3 regions of the Thalassotalea castellviae genome follow, and region 1 is predicted to be linked to each of the others. Evidence: predicted binding sites of a transcription regulator. Region 1 holds the regulator's gene; each other region holds the start of a gene.
What was found. The regulator sigma-54, encoded in region 1, starts transcription at its own class of promoters, with help from an activator protein. The targets are predictions, from matches to a motif close to GTTGGCACGNNNNTNGNNT.
Positions count from the first base shown of each region.

Region 2: RM573_RS09350 (THxN family PEP-CTERM protein) is a predicted target of sigma-54. The motif match lies at 4,175-4,193, and genes of this name have one in related genera.
Region 3: RM573_RS01075 (NarK family nitrate/nitrite MFS transporter) is a predicted target of sigma-54. The motif match lies at 1,557-1,575, and genes of this name have one in related genera.

Region 1 is NZ_JAVRIF010000003.1:42,381-48,284, reverse strand. It holds gene lptA (lipopolysaccharide transport periplasmic protein LptA) at 1-29, shown strand, start outside; gene lptB (LPS export ABC transporter ATP-binding protein) at 26-757, shown strand; gene RM573_RS06550 (RNA polymerase factor sigma-54) at 825-2,333, shown strand; gene hpf (ribosome hibernation promoting factor) at 2,357-2,644, shown strand; gene ptsN (PTS IIA-like nitrogen regulatory protein PtsN) at 2,672-3,124, shown strand; gene rapZ (RNase adapter RapZ) at 3,149-4,003, shown strand; gene RM573_RS06530 (HPr family phosphocarrier protein) at 4,008-4,286, shown strand; gene mgtE (magnesium transporter) at 4,479-5,840, shown strand; gene pmbA (metalloprotease PmbA) at 5,901-5,904, opposite strand, start outside.
Region 2 is NZ_JAVRIF010000004.1:123,444-129,347, forward strand. It holds gene prsT (XrtA/PEP-CTERM system TPR-repeat protein PrsT) at 1-2,661, shown strand, start outside; gene xrt (exosortase) at 2,738-4,084, shown strand; gene RM573_RS09350 (THxN family PEP-CTERM protein) at 4,248-5,258, shown strand; gene RM573_RS09355 (right-handed parallel beta-helix repeat-containing protein) at 5,339-5,904, shown strand, end outside.
Region 3 is NZ_JAVRIF010000001.1:240,782-246,685, forward strand. It holds gene RM573_RS01065 (substrate-binding periplasmic protein) at 1-356, shown strand, start outside; gene RM573_RS01070 (transporter substrate-binding domain-containing protein) at 489-1,160, shown strand; gene RM573_RS01075 (NarK family nitrate/nitrite MFS transporter) at 1,618-3,087, shown strand; gene RM573_RS01080 (bifunctional protein-serine/threonine kinase/phosphatase) at 3,092-4,876, shown strand; gene RM573_RS01085 (molybdopterin oxidoreductase family protein) at 5,077-5,904, shown strand, end outside.

The DNA.
Region 1 (5,904 bases):
AAAAATCGTTGGATAATAAAAATAAATGACCACTGCCACCTTAATTGCCAATAATTTGGCAAAAGCCTACAAAGGCCGAAAAGTCGTAAAGAACGTTGGTATGAAAGTGCAAGAAGGCCAAGTTGTCGGATTGCTCGGTCCAAATGGTGCCGGTAAAACAACTTCGTTTTATATGATAGTTGGTTTAGTCAATAGTGATAGCGGTTCAATCATCTTAAATGATGAAGATATTACTTTACTCCCTATGCATGAAAGAGCCCGAAAAGGTATCGGATACCTTCCACAGGAAGCTTCCATTTTCCGTAAGCTAACGGTTTATGAAAATATTATGGCGATTTTGCAAACCCGTAAAGATTTAGATGATATCAGTAGAGAAGAAAAGCTTGAGCATCTCGTTGAAGAATTTAATATAGGTCATATCAAAGATAATTTAGGCATGAGCTTATCCGGTGGCGAACGACGCCGAGTTGAAATTGCGAGAGCACTAGCGGCAGAGCCCAAATTTATCTTACTTGATGAGCCTTTTGCTGGCGTTGATCCAATTTCAGTAGGTGATATAAAAAAAATTATCCTACACTTAAAACAACGTGGCATTGGAATTTTAATCACAGATCACAATGTTCGTGAAACATTAGACGTTTGTGAGCATGCATATATTGTTAGTCACGGTGAATTAATCGCGGAAGGCAATGCAGATCAAATTCTTGCGAATCAACAAGTAAGAGATGTATACCTTGGTGAGCAATTCACGCTATAGTTACACAAAGCTTTGATAAAAAGTAAAAATCAATATGAAGCTAGAAAATAGGAAAATAATACGATAAATGCGCCCTAGTCTGCAGCTCCGAATAGGACAACAACTCACCATGACTCCACAATTGCAACAAGCGATTAAGCTTTTGCAATTGTCGACGTTGGATCTTCAGCAAGAAATCCAAGAAGCTCTTGAAAGTAATCCATTATTAGAAGTAGATGAATCAACCCCAAGTGACAATGATGCGCAATCGGATAACTTAGAAGAAGCATTTTCTGCTGGTGTAACAGAACAAAACACTAAAACATCCGACGGCAGTGAAGATTCAGCTCCTACTATCGATGAAATTAGTACAACGGAAGCTATGGATAAATCTGAGATCCCTGAAGAGCTCAACATAGACACTACCTGGGAAGAAAGCTACAGTGCTGGCGTTTCAAATACCGGTGCCAGTGCACCTGCTTCAGAAGATTATACTTATCAGGGCGAAACAACGGACTCCATTCAAGACCATTTACGCTGGCAAATGGAGTTAACGCCATTTTCAGAAACGGACCTTGCCATCGCGACGGCTATTATTGATGCCATCGATGATGCTGGCTATTTAAGAGTCAGTGTTGAAGAAATTCTTGAAGCGATGGGCAATGAAGAAGTTGAACTTGATGAAGTTGAAGCCGTACTTAAACGTATTAATATGTTTGATCCTGTTGGCGTTGGGGCTCGCTCTATCTCAGAATGTTTAACCATTCAATTAAATCAATTTGATAAAGAAACGCCTTGGTTAAAAGAAAGTAAGCTGATCATTAATGAATATATCGACTTATTAGGTAACCGAGATTATCGCCAAATCATGCGGAAAACGCGTTTAAAAGAAGATCAACTACGCGAAGTGATCAAGCTAATTCAATCGCTGGATCCAAGACCAGGTGATAGTGTCATTAAAGGTGATGATCAATATGTCATCCCTGATGTTTCGGTCGAAAAGAAAAATGGTCGTTGGATGGTTGAATTAAACCCAGATACAGCACCACGACTATCGGTTAATCAGCAATATGCCTCCATGGCACGAAATATGAAATCATCGACAGACAGTCAGTTTATACGTTCAAACCTACAAGAAGCTAAATGGTTTATTAAAAGCTTAGAAAGCCGAAATGATACATTGTTAAAAGTCTCTAACTGCATTGTACAACGCCAACAAGGCTTCTTTGAACACGGGCCAGAAGCAATGCGACCTATGGTACTCAATGATATTGCAGAAGCGGTAGATATGCATGAGTCCACTATTTCCCGTGTTACGACCCAAAAATATATGCATACACCTAGAGGAATCTTTGAATTAAAATATTTCTTCTCTAGCCACGTAAGCACAGAAAATGGTGGAGAATGTTCATCCACCGCAATTCGAGCTTTAATTAAAAAGTTGGTCGCTGCAGAAATTCCAGCCAAACCATTAAGTGATAGTAAAATGGCGGAATTACTTGCAGAACAAGGCATTAATGTCGCCAGAAGAACCATTGCCAAGTATCGAGAATCATTGTCAATTCCTCCTTCTAACCAACGAAAAAGTCTACTTTAACAACTAAATAAGGATCTAAGCTTATGCAAATTAATCTTGCTGGTCATCATGTTGAAATTACTGAAGCTTTACGTGAAAGTGTCAATACAAAATTTGCCAAGTTAGAACGACATTTTGATCATATAAATAATGTTCATGTGGTATTGACGGTAGAAAAGCTGAATCAAATTGCGGAAGCAACAGCCCACCTTAACGGAACAGAAATACACGCAAAAGCCGAAAATGCCGATATGTATGCTTCAATCGATGCTTTAGTTAATAAACTCGATAAACAAGTTTTAAAGTACAAAGGCAAAATCAACCAACATTAATCCATCGTCTATTTCAACACGAGCATTATGAAATTAACTGAACTTATTAACGAGAACTGCACCTTGTGTGCAGTTCATGCTACTAGCAAAAAGCGTATTTTAGAATTATTATGTGAAAAAGCTGCCGAGTCTTATACTGATTTTAACACTTATTCACTGCTTGAAAGTCTAATGGCACGTGAAAAAATGGGTTCAACTGGGATAGGTAATGGTATCGCGATCCCACACGGTAGATTAACTGATGGGGGTAAAGTCGTTGTCGTGATTGCCACAACAGAGTCTCCAATTGATTTTGATGCGATAGATAATAGACCCGTCGATATTTTTATTGCTTTATTCGTACCCGAAGAAAATTGTCAACAACATTTATCCACGCTACAAAGCATTGCACAAATTTTTAGTGATAAACAAACTTGCAAACTGGTCCGAAAATGTCACTCGAGTTCAGAGCTTTTCAATTTATTGAAAAATAATAACTAAACCTTAGTACCAAGGATTTCGACAATGAAACTCATCATCGTTAGTGGCCGTTCAGGATCAGGAAAAAGTGTCGCATTAAGAGTGCTGGAAGATTTAGGTTATTATTGTGTTGATAATATCCCTGTCAATCTTTTACCAGCTTTAACACATACGGTGATTAATGATTATGAAACCGTAGCGGTTAGCTTAGATGTTCGTAATTTACCGGCAGATCCTAATGATATTTCTGAAATTATCAATTACTTACCCAGTGCGGTAGATCTAAATATTGTTTATTTAGATGCGGATGATAACGACTTAATTAAACGTTTTAGCGAAACACGCCGCTTGCATCCATTGATCAAACAGAATATTGCGCTTGATCAAGCGATATCACTTGAGAAAAAACTGTTAGAGCCTATTTCAAGCCGTGCAAATTTATACATCAACACCAGTCAACTTACCCCTCATCAATTAGCGGATTTGATCAGAGAGCGAATTCTCGGTAAAACAACTGGCACTATGGTTGTGGTCTTTGAATCTTTTGGCTTTAAACATGGCGTCCCTCAAGATGCTGATTATGTTTTTGATGCTCGATTTTTACCAAATCCATTTTGGGAAAAAGATCTCAAACCATATACGGGACTAGATCAACCCGTACAAGATTTTCTCGCTAGCCAACCTATTGTCACTAAATTTATCTGGCAAATTAATAGTTTTATGATGACTTGGCTACCACATTTAGAACGTAATAATAGAAGTTATATAACCATAGCCATTGGTTGTACCGGCGGTAAACATCGTTCCGTTTATATTGCGGAATTACTCGCAAATAATTTAAGAAAAGAGCGTAAAGATGTGCAAGCGCGCCATCGAGATCTTGACGTAGCCAGTACTTAACCTTATGACTATTAAACTAAATAAAACCTTATTAATTACTAATAAATTAGGGCTGCATGCAAGAGCCGCAACTAAATTGGCGCAGTTAAGTCAAAAGTTCAATGCCAAAGTTACAATTGAACTTGAAAGCAAACAAGCCGATGCCAGCAGTATTATGGGGCTTATGTTATTAGCCGGCGGCCAAGGGAAAGAAGTGACGATTCATACTGAAGGGCTAGAAGCACAAGATGCCCTTGATAATGTCTGCCAGCTTTTTTCCGATAAATTCGATGAAGACGAATAATAACCTCAAGATCCCTTTCACAAAGCTGTAAAATTTCGTGGATATAATAAGAAAAAAGCTGCTAAAACCAGTCAGTTGAGATAAACTTATAGCAACTGGGCAACCAATAATTATGTTATGTATAACAAATTCTGCCCGCTATAACTCGTAATTAATTACCATTTTCGTTTTTTAACGGCACAGGAAAACTTTATGCCGGAAACTTCAGAACAAGAAGACAACCAACAAAGATTACTGCAAGTGAACAAAGCACTTGGTAGTGGTATGTTTGTCTATGTCCGCAAGCTATTACAAAATATGCCTGCCTACGATCTTGCTTTGATTTTACAATCCTCTCCCAGTAAAAGCCGTACCGTGTTATGGCAACTTATCGATCACGACCATCACGGTGAAGTGCTCGAAGAATTAAACGAAGAAGTTCGAAAAGGCATCTTGAAAAAAATGCGTCCAGAAAAACTCGCAGAAGTTGCTGAGGGTATGGACGTTGATGATCTTGCTGAGGTATTACGAACACTGCCAGATAGTGTTTACCGTGAAGTATTAAGTTCAATGGATTCACAAGACAGAAGTCGTGTTGAAGCGGCGCTTTCTTTTGATGAAGATACCGCTGGCGGTATCATGAATACCGATACTATCACTATACGCCCTGATGTTACTGTTGATGTAGTGTTACGTTATTTACGTCTTAAAGGCGAATTACCAGAAGCGACAGACTCTTTTTATGTCGTTGATAGAAAAGATCACTTTATTGGAGCGGTGTCACTTTCGCATATTGTCACAGCAAAACCAGAAGTCGTGATCTCTAAACTCATTAATGATGAAATTACCGCGCTAAATGCCGATATGCCTGAACGCGAAGTCGCTCAATTGTTTGAGCGTTATGATTGGTTTTCAGCACCGGTTGTTGACGATGAAGGCCGCTTGTTGGGCCGTATCACCATAGATGATGTTGTTGATATTATTCGTGAGGAAGCTGAGCACTCCATGATGAGTATGGCGGGTTTAGACGATGAAGCTGATACATTCGCACCCGTTTTTAAAAGTACTCAACAACGTTCTGTTTGGTTAGGCGTTAACCTAATTACCGCATTATTTGCCGTCGCTGTTTCCAGCATGTTCGAAGATATTCTGGGTCAACTAGCAATCTTAGCTATTTTAAATACTTTAGTCCCTAGCATGGGTGGTGTTGCTGGTAATCAAACCTTAACCTTAGTTATTCGTGGTATGGCGTTAGGTCATATTGGTGAAAGCAACGCTCGCACTTTACTCTATAAAGAACTCGCCGTAGGTTTTCTCAACGGAATTATTTGGGCGTTGTTAATTGCGACAGTCGTTGCAATTTGGAAACAAGATTTTATGCTAGGCTCAGTAATTGCCTTCGCCATGTTAATGAATTTAACCGCTGCGGGTATTGCCGGTGTGACTATTCCACTCTTTCTTAAAAAGCTCGATATAGATCCTGCCCTAGCCGGCAGCGTCATTTTAACAACGGTTACCGATGTGGTAGGTATTTTTGCTTTCTTAGGAACAGCAACCTTATTACTTGGTACATAAGCCGCTGCTGACTCGCAGCGGCCCATAATAAAGCCACGTTAGCATGAATTATCGTAAGTGCTAA
Region 2 (5,904 bases), on a different contig from region 1:
ACTTTTTCCTGCTCATCTCCTGAAGACCCTGCAGAATTAATAGTGACAGCCAAATCAAAAATACTTTCAGGAAATTCAAATACTGCAATAATTTTATTGAAAAACGCTATAAAGCTTGACCCAAAAAGTGCAGAGGCTAGATTTTTATTAGGTCAAATCTATTTTAAAAACAATGACTTTTTAAGCGCTGAAAAAGAGTTTAATAGAGCAGTTACCTATGGTTTCAATTCACCTGAATTAACCATATTAATGGCTAAAATATTACTTGCTAAAGGTAATAATCTAGAAGTAGTTAAATTATTAGAAAACAATGAATATGATAATGAAGACAATATAATACGGTCCAATTTTATTCTAGGCAAAGCGTTATTAAACCTTGATCAAGCCGAGAAATCTAAAATTGTTTTTAAGCAGTCATTAGATATTAATAAAGAGCACCCATTAAGCATTCTAGGTGAAATTATACTAGACGCTCACGATAATGCAGAAGACACAGCACTAACTAAACTGGATAGTTTATTAAATATTTCACCTGAGCTATCCGAAGCTTGGTTACTTAAAGGGGTATTATTAAGTAAACAAAAGTCATATTTAGCTTCAGCTAAAGCCTATGAAGAATATCACAAGTTAAATACAAATAATTTTGCAATTAGAACCTTAATTGCAGACAACTATTTAAAAGCTAACGCTTATCAATTGGCTGAATCTCATTTACAAGCACTACTTCAAATTAATGACAATCATCCTACTGTTAACATTTTATTATCACAAGTGAAATATATTACAGGAGATTATAAAGAAGCTAAAATACTTGCCGAAAAAGCACTTAATGTTACAAAGAATGGTTTAGCTCAAATGATATATGGGCTTAGTAGCTTTAAATTGAAAAATTATGAACAAGCATATTATCAATTAAATGCTATTGCAGATGATCTACCAAAAACCCATGATGTGCAAAAAGTTCTAGCTGTATTACAAGTAAAGCTTGGTTATTTAGACGAAGTAGCTGGCACTATAGATGATATAAATAATTTATCGCCAGCTGACTCCTCCTTTTTTGCTAGTGTAGGTATTGAATACGCAAACAAAGGAGATACTGAATCTGCGATCTCAATGTTTAATAAAGCCAATAGTCTAGCTCCTAACGATCCAAGTATTTTAACACAGCTTGCTGCGATTAAATTATTAAATCATGATGAAGTTGGCGGTAAAAATGCTCTCTCTAAAGCAATTGAATTAGTGTCAGATTTTGAAGCAGCGAATATTGCATTAGCTAAATTACACCTTAAGAACAATGACATTGCAAAAGCAGTAAATGTTGCAGAAACATGGTTAGCAAAGAGTCCTAGTGATATCACAGCAATGTTACTTAGAGGTCATATTGCTATGAAAGAAAATGCTCCAAATATCGCAAAGAGATTTTTTAATGATGTGTATAAAATAGAACCAATGAATCAAACGGCGTTATTTAATTTAGCTGTCGTTTCGAGAGAAATGGGGGATTATAAACAATCGAACAACTATTTAGACGAGCTATTTACCATCAACCTTGAGATACCGAAAGCTTATAGACTTGCTATTAACAATGCAATGAAGCTGAATAACGCTGAATCTCTAGAGGTTAAATTAAACAACATTATACTGAAAAACCCAGATGCATTTTGGCCAAGAATTATACTTGCACGTCGTTTGAATATTCAGAAAAATATTAATTCAGCTCTAGATATATTAAATGGAGTGAACAATATTGCTAACGCTCCTCATGAGTATTTCCTAACTTATGTAAACTTATTAATAGAAAATGGTAAAAAAAGCGAACTCAAAGCACTTTATGAAAAGTGGCAATTAGCTCAACCAGAAAACCCTAGAGCATACCTAACATATGTCTCAATTTTAGAAAATGAAAAAGCATATGAACAAGCATTAAATGTTGTAAAAATAGGTTTATCAAAAGATGCTTTAAAAACAAATTTCCAGTTACAAGCTTATGAGGCGTACTACCTAATTATGACCAATCAACTTGAGGTCGCTTCACAAAAAGTTAATCGATTGAAGGCAATTAAACCAAACCACCCATATCTACTTCGCATACAAGGACAATTAGAATTAGCACTTAATAATTTTAATGATGCGGCTAAGTATTTAAACCGGTCGTATTTGAGTAATCAAAAAGTATCAACTGGATTGTTGTTAGTTTCGGCTTATAAGGAAAATAATAACAGTGAACTAGCGATTACCTTTTTAACAAATGAGCTAGCTAAAAATGAAAATCTCGACGTTTATAGAAGATTATTGGCAGAATTATATATCGAAAAATCACCGAATCTAGCAATTGAAAACTATTTAAAGTTGATTGAAAAAAATCCTGAAGATGTTATTTCAATGAATAATTTAGCTTGGGTGTATCTTAAGAACCAAAAAGTAAATCTTGCAGAGAAATATATAAAAAAGGCCACATTATATGCGCCTAACCACCCTCTTATTCTTGATACGTATGGTATTGTTTTAATAAAACAACTCAAAATTGACAAAGCAATTGAAACTTTAGAAAAGGCAAATAAAATGATGCCAAAAAATGTTGAAATAATGAAACATTTATCTGAAGCATACAGCTTAAATGGTCAAAAAGATCTCGCATCAGCACTAACAAATGATTCATAGATATTAGATTTAATAGGTAGCTTCACCGAAGCACTCATTTAAGTTCTATAATTGATTTTGCCAGAAAGGAATAAGTATGCAGTATAGTCCTATTGTTGCCATCGCAATAATATATTTATTAATCGCTCTAACCCAACAAGCAATACTTTCAAATATTTGGCAATTTAGTTTTGATGATGGTACATATTCTCACGCATATTTAATTCCTATAATTGTTAGTTATCTATATTGGGTATTATTTAAAGAAAAAGAACTACAATTTAATACTCAATTAAAGCCAGTTACTCTATTTTTAATGATTTTATTTTCTTACTTGTTGGCTGTTTTCACGCTAGGTCATTTCACAACAGGCTTTCGTATCACATTTATTTTATTTATTACAAGTATAGTCGCGGTTATATTTAAACCATCTTTTAAAGTAATATTTCCTTCACTTTTCCTTATTTTTTTAATACCTATTTGGGGATCATTAACACCATTTCTACAAAGTTTATCTACCCATGCTGTTACTTTTATTATGGGATTCACTCATATTCCTATTTATGTTGAAGGGAATTTTATCACAATACCTTCTGGAGTTTTTGAGATAGCGGGTGGCTGTAGCGGTTTACGTTACTTAATTGTATCCTTAGCGATTTGCAGCCTTTATACATTTTTATATTTAGAGAATCTAAAACATAGATTAATTTTTATAAGCTTAGGCATTATAGGGGCTCTTTTTATTAATTGGCTAAGGATTGCTTTATTAATAGTGATTGGGCATTTCACAGAAATGCAAAGCTCTTTAATGCATGACCATAATACTTTTGGCTGGTACTTATATATCCCATTTATGTTCTTTTTATTTAAATTTGGTCATAATTTTGCACTTACATGCTCCAATAAAAATCAAATCAGTGATAACAAACAATCCAGTAATAACAAACAACATATAGTTCATTTCTCATCAATATCTATAGCGCTAATTAGTATATTTTTTACGTCTGATACTGTAAGAACAATAATTCGACATTATCCTGAAATTGATACGAAAAGTTGTAATAGTTCAATAAAGATCACATCTAACTTACCTCTGCCTGTAATTGAAAATAGCACTCAAAAATGTATTAGTAAGCAAGGAGATAATTATGTGTTTGAATACTTATTTCAAGGCTCTTCATTACAAAACTCAGCTGGGTATTTTTTAAACAATTATGAGCCGGTTGGTTGGAAAATAGAACAAAAAACCGAGAATGAAAACTGGAATATATTACGTCTTTCAAAGGGGAAGTTAGCTTTTACAGTAAATTATGCTTTCAAAACAGGAACTCATCAAGTTAAAAGTCTTTCTAAATTTAAAAAAATTAAACTAGTTCGTGCTTTCAAAGGAAAAGGGGATAGTATTTTAATTTGGAAAATAAAAGAGAATACTGATATTAAATAATATGCATTTAACTGTCAGTTTTTTTTACACATACATTAGGATATTGACATCTAAAAATGTTAACTAACTGTTTGGTAAAGGGTTTTAAGAGTTGGCATATTGTGTGCTTTATCTACAATAACGAACTCATTTAAAATTAACCTGACATAGCTAAGGAAAAAGCATGAAAACTAAATTAAAAGTCTGCGCTACTATTTTAGCTGCGACATTATCTGCGTCAGCAACTGCTGGTATTGTTACAGAATGGACATATGATAACCAAGCCGGTTTTAAAAACTGGAATGGTACTACAAACAACGTTTATGCATCTGATGATGTTGCAGCCACAGGCGATTCAGCCGGGATTTATGATAACATTTTAGATACTGATATTGATGGTGACGTAGATGGGGATGATTCATCACTACCAACAAACCTAACATGGGGAACACCAGCTGCAGGTAGTGGTTCTGGCGACCCACAAAGTAGTTTAGACATTAATAGCCCAATTAACGATACGATTTCTACAAATGATTGGAACTGGGCAGATGGTACAGGTATTACGCATGAAAACTGGGTTATCGTAGGTGATGCACTTACTGATGCATTCGTATTAGATGGCTTAACATTAACGCCAACTGATTGGGAAGGAAAAGGAAATGACGCTGCTGCTGATGCATTACTAACTGATAATGCTCCTTATTTTGCACCTCAATTACAATTTGGTATTAACTTTTTTGAAACACCAAATGGTGGTACTTACAATGCTGGCACTGGTGGCTTTGATTGTCCAAATGGTGAAGTAAGAGATCAAGGCGATAATATCAATGGATGTGGTGATATTTTCGAAATTACTGGTTTAGAAAACCTTCCATTACAGCCTATCGTTGGTAATGATTTTATAGAATTTACAGTTCCATTTGTTTTAATGGCTAATGGTTTACCTATCGACGGCTGGGGAGATACTACTTACTATATAACAACTCGTCTTTCTGGTTTAACTACTTTAAGTAATGATTATCAGTGTTCTAATAATCAACCTACTTGTTTTGGTTTCGTAACGGTAGAAGAACAGCAAAATAACTTACTTGCACAATTAAAAGTAAGAACTGTACCTGAGCCAGCAACTATTGCAATCTTTGGGTTAGGCCTATTAGCTACAGGGTTGGTAGGTAGAAGAAGACGCAACATTTAATCTACTTCAAACCTCTTATAAAAATCCGGATTTAATCCGGATTTTTTTGTTTAAAAAAGATCATAAAGGTAGTTTTGTAAATGGCGTTTTATCAAATGCGACTAATTACACTCTTAAGTTTACTGGTTGTCTGTTTTTTTAGTAATGCGACATCATTTACTCAAGGGACATGCCAAACTAAGCAATTAACAGGTAAGACATATTATGTTTCCTTGAAAGGGCATGATTATAAAGGGGATGGCAGCCGTGTTAAGCCTTGGCGAACGATTGCTTTTGCAACATTTAAAGCAGAAGATACGAGTACTATAATAGTTGCCCCCGGCATCTACCAGGGAGAAGTTAGATTAAAAAGACCTTTTAAGAAGGGGCTGTTAATAAAAGCAGAAGTCCCTTATATGACAACGTTAACTAATAATGCTCGTGTATTGGCAATTGTAAGTAAAGCAAAAAATATCACTATTGAAGGGTTTGAATTCACACATACAAACATTTCTGCAAAGCCACTTGTGGTTCATATCGATGGTTATGGAAAAAATGAACTAAAAAATATTACGTTAAAAAATAATATTTTTCATGATAGCTATAACAATGATTTATTGAAGATAAACAACGGCGCATCTGATATCAATATTCATTGTAATGTCTT
Region 3 (5,904 bases), on a different contig from region 1:
AAGTTGCTGCAGTCAGAGGCGATATTTCTGAGATATCACTGATAAAATTAGGCTTTCCAAATCAAAATATTGCAAAAGTCACTGAACTCAAACTTGCATATAAAATGATGGAAACGGGTCGCGTAGACATGTTAGTTGCAACAATTCATGGCTTCCAACATTTAGCGCAACAACTTAATTTTGATCATACCAAATATGAAAATGTATGGCAGGTAAACAAGTTCGCCAATTATATTGCTTTTAATATTGAAACACCTGATAGCATTATTAAACAATACCAAACTGCCCTCAATAATATCAGCGAAGAACATTTGCAAATTAAACAGAAATATAAATTAGCCCTTGAAGAGTATTAATCGAAGTGTTTTTTCGTAGTATTCGTGTTATTTTCTTCCTCACAAGTTATCATTGTTATAATTGCTTCATTTGAAATGGTTAACCCAAAGTAACATTTATATTTTTCAATTTAATTGTGATAAGGATTGAAAATGCATAAAGTTTTAATACCTTTACTGGTTTTTGTTAGTTTCGCCTGTCAAACACAAAGTATCCGTGTCGGCGTACCAAATATTGACCATAGTAGTTACTCAAAGGGAAATATCTCCGCTAACGTTTTTGAGCATAAGCCGCTGTTTAAATGCATGGAAGACAGTTTGCAAACAGCTATAGATTGGCAAGGCTACCCCCTTTTAAGACTGATGAAAATGGTCGAAAATAATAAATTGGATGCAAGTTTCCCCTTAATTTTTAATCAAGAGCGTGATAAAAAAGCTCACCGCAGTGAATATGTCAATGATGGGGTTTACTCTTGGGTAGCCATAGACGAATCCGTTGATATGGCCGACCGAGAATTAGACGTTGGTGCCATGCGCGGCTCAGCACAACATAGCAAATTATCCGCTTTAAATTATAAATATATATATCTCTCTGATGAACACAGCAAGTTATTTACATTATTATTGGCTAGGAAACTAAAAGTGATCGTGATCTCAAAGTTTATTTTAGATAAATTTAGGCTAGAACACCCCGACACTAAGCTAACAATAAAAAAACAATTTGGTTTTCAAGTAGGTTTTTATATGTCGCCACAGTATCATGCCAATAACGCCAATAGTTTTAATAAAGCAATAGCAGAATGTCGTCATTTATTTATCATTTAAAAGAAAACAGATACGAATGCTAAAGCGACGTTTAGCCTGCTGCTTCAGCCCCCTTCTCAGCTACATTGCTGACTTAAGTAAAATATCAAGGTTAACATTCATTAGCATTCAACAAAATACCTTCTACTGTTAGCCGCTTAAGTGGTCTCGTTGGTTATCTCGATAATCCACCCACTTCGTCTCAATTTCAATTGTTCAATCAAAGCCTTTATCACAGCTAACTGCCTATCGACAAAAGACGATGAGATGAAATAAAAGACACTTATTAGAATACTTACCCTATTAACATGCACTTAAAACGTGCAAAAGTTCTCTAGAAGTGCAAATCACATTGCACCTTAAACGAAGCATCATGTATAAACCCTTGTTTTTAAATGATTAAATTTATTTCACTGCCGTGGCACTCACTTTGCTTTACTGATATTAATTAAGATGAATCAATATTTGGGAGAATATAATGAGTGGACAAGCAGGTTTTAAACTCTGGTCATTCACAGGAAAAATAAAAATTTTACACCTAAGCTGGATGGCATTTTTTATTACGTTTGTCGTTTGGTTTAACCATGCCCCGTTATTAGCGGTTATTGGAGACAGCTTAGGATTAAGCAGTAGTGAAATTAAAACATTACTAATTTTAAACGTTGCTTTGACAATCCCCGCGCGGGTGATTATCGGTATGTTAACGGATAAGTACGGCCCAAGACTCACTTACTCGTTTATTCTCTTTTTCTGTAGTATTCCTTGTTTTATGTTCGCTACAGCAAACAACTTTGAACAAGCCGCTATATCTAGATTTTTACTAGGTTTTATCGGGGCAGGTTTTGTTATCGGTATTCGAATGGTCAGCGAATGGTTCCCTGTTAATGAATTAGGCACTGCTGAAGGTATTTATGGTGGCTGGGGCAATTTTGGCTCAGCTGCGGGCGCTATGTCTTTACCTGCCATTGCATTAATTTTTGGCGGAGAAGACGGCTGGCGATACGCTATTGGCCTGTCAGGTTTGATGAGTTTAGTCTTTAGCTTTGTTTGGTATTACAATGTAACGGATACACCTAAAGGCTCTACCTATTTTAAACCAAAACAAACAGGTGCGATGGAAGTGACCAGTGTCGGAGACTTTTGGTTATTATTAATCATGAAACTTCCTATGTATGGTGCGCTTACCCTCCTTGCTTGGAAACTTTCACCAAGTGGTGTGAGTTTACTAACCGAAACTACCACATTAATCGCCTATGTATCACTAGTGGCTTTATATCTTTTTGAAGTAAAACAAACCTATAAAGTCAATGGTCATATATTTAAAAAACCAGTCGATAAGATTCATCAATATAAATTTAAACAAGTAGCAGTCCTGAACGTGCTGTATTTTGCAACATTCGGCTCAGAGCTTGCGGTTATTTCAATGTTACCGTTATTTTTCGCCGAAGTGTTTGAATTAGATATGGTTTACGCTGGTTTACTTGCATCCATGTATGCTTTTATGAATTTAATGTCTCGCCCAGGCGGCGGTTGGCTCAGCGACAAATTTGGCCGTAAGAAAACGTTATTGATTTTAACAGCAGGTTTAGCATTAGGTTATTTCACTATGTCGACTATAGATAGCAGTTGGCCTCTTGCCCTAGCCGTTGTTGCAGTAATGGCGTGTTCGTTTTTTGTTCAAGCTGGTGAAGGTGCGGTATTTGCGGCTGTGCCTCTAATTAAACGTCGTTTAACAGGGCAAATAGCAGGCATGACCGGGGCATACGGTAATGTTGGAGCCGTAGTATATTTAACGGTATTGTCTATGGTAAGTTATCAAACATTCTTCTTAGTCATAGCTGCCACCGCTGTAGTTGGCTTTATCACACTACTCTTTATGGAAGAGCCAAATGGCACTATCACAGAAGTAAAAGAAGATGGTTCAATAGAGTTAATTAATGTAACTTAACGAGATGACAACACAGCAAAACACCTCAACACTTAACAAAGCCAATATAACTGCATTACAGTTAAGTTTTGGGGGCGATTCACGCAAAGGGATCAAAGATGAAAATCAAGATGCCTTTGCGGTTTCTTATCCTACTCATTCCGTGTTATCAGCTAAAGGTGCAATTGCAACTTTAGCTGACGGAGTAAGCAGCGCAAGTCATGCCGCGAAAGCAGCCCAGCTTGCGGTAACTCAACTTATTCAAGATTATTATGCAACGCCTGAAACTTGGTCTACCGAAAAATCGGTGTCAAAAGTACTCACCAGTTTAAATCAATGGTTATTTTCACAATCTGATAATATCGACTTGCATGATAACTCGATGCGTAACCAACAATGGTTCACTACCCTTTCCTCACTTATTATCAAATCAACAACCGGTTATATTTTTCATATTGGTGATACTCGAATTAGTCGATTAAGAGCAAACCAGTTTGAAATAATCACGCAAGATCACAATAGAAAACAAGGCAACCAAAGTAATATTTTAACGCGGGCACTAGGAGCAGATAGTCGCCTAAGAGTTGATTATCATAAAATTGATGTGCAAAACGACGATATTTTCATTATCAGTTGTGACGGTGTTCATGATTTTGTCGACAAAAAAACAATCACTCAAATGTTAACTACACTAACTGAAAAACCGACGAATCAGGAGTTAGAAGCGGCAAGTAGAGCCATCACAGACACTGCAATAAATAATGGCAGTGATGATAACGTCAGTTGTTTATTAGTACATGTAGCGCAAACACCTAATCGTCAGTTAAATGAAATAGAAAGGGATATTAGAGAAAGAGCCATTCCGCCTGCGATGGAACCAGGAATGAAAATTGATAATTACATTATTGGAAAGGCGATACATTCCAGCACGCGTTCACATTTGTATTTGGTTGAAAACATTCTCGATAAACAAACTTCGGTGCTTAAAGTACCGTCTTTAAATTTTAGTGACGACAGCCTTTACCTACAAGGATTTATGCGAGAAGCCTGGGTAGGCGAACGAATTAATCACCCTAACATAATGAAGGTCACCTCAGATTGTCATGACAGTCGATTTTTATACCATATTTGTGAATATATCGATGGTCAAACGTTATCTGAATGGATGCACGATAACCCTTCTCCTAGTATCGCACAGGTTAGAGATATCATAACGCAAGTTATTTCAGCATTGCGTGCATTTCAACGACTTGAACTTGTTCACCGTGATATTAAGCCCGACAATATTATGATCGATAAATACGGACAAATTAAGCTGATAGATTACGGTACAGTTTCTATCGCTTCGTTAGACGAAGACATTAACTCGATTAAAGATGAAGTACCACAAGGCACGTTAAATTATATAGCGCCAGAAACCTTGCTATCTATGCAGTCGAGCAATATGAGTGACTTATTTTCATTAGGGGTTATTTGCTATGAAATGTTAACCGGCGAATTACCATTTAAACCAATGAACAGAGCAGAAGTCACGCAAACAGGTTTTCAAGATTGGCAATATCGCAGTATCAAACAGTTTCGTCACGATATCCCTTTTTGGTTAGACCTTTGTTTAAAACAATGCACAGAGCCAGATCCCAGTTTACGTTATCAGGCGTTTTCAGAGTTTCAAAAAGACCTTACTAAACCAAATTTATCTGCCATTGAAGAATATAAAAAACAGCCGATACTACAACGAGATCCAATAAAATTCTGGCAAGGCATGTCTGTGATCCTTTTTGTCTTACTGATAATTTCGCTAACCAATTAATATTTTTCGTTTTGTTCAAAATGAACAAGCTAGCATCGGTTAATCCTCTACCCGCACCATCATAGCGCAAAAGCCCTGTTATAGTTCAACATACCTAGGTCAAAAACACATTAACCATTGATTTATAAAGAATTTATTTTCGGTGCGATTATTGCAAATCACAGACACACGCACTTTAAATTTATAAATTGGAATACGCTATGTTGTTTGGGCGAAAGAAAAGAAAACCTATTTCTATTCCTGCTAAAAAAGTAAAAGAGTGGAAATATACCACTTGTAATTATTGTTCTACCGGTTGTTCAATAGAGATCGGATTAGACGAAAACAAAAAGCTTGTTACTTCAAGAGGTCATGCGGGCGCAGATGTAAATCGCGGAAAATTATGCATTAAAGGTTTACTTGAACATGAATTGTTTGAAAGTCCTGGTCGTGGTACAACACCATTAATCAGAAATAAACATTATGAAAAATTTGAGAACACCTCATGGGACCACGCTTTAGATACCACCGCAGAACAAATAAAAAAGATACAAAACAAATACGGACGCGACGCATTCGCTATTATCTCAACCGGACAGCTTCTAACTGAAGAATTCTATACGCTGGGTAAACTTGCCCGCGGCTGTATTGGTACAAATAATTATGACGGTAACACCACACTATGTATGGCGTCAGCGGTAAGCGGCTATAAAAGAAGCTTTGGCTCTGACGGTCCTCCGGGTTGTTATGATGACTTTGAACATACTCATTGTTTTATGGCGTTTGGTTCAAACCTACCTGAACAACACCCTATTATTTACTGGCGATTAAAAGAAGCATTAGAAAAAAGAAAATTTCCCCTTATTGTTGTTGACCCTCGCGTCACAATGTTAGCGCAATTTGCAGATATTCATTTACCGATAACACCGGGTACCGATTGCGTATTAATCAACGCCATGATGCACGTGATCATCAATGAAGGTTTGCAAGATCAAGCGTATATCGACGCACATACTCAAGGTTTTGAAGAAGTTAAAGCCTTAGTTCAA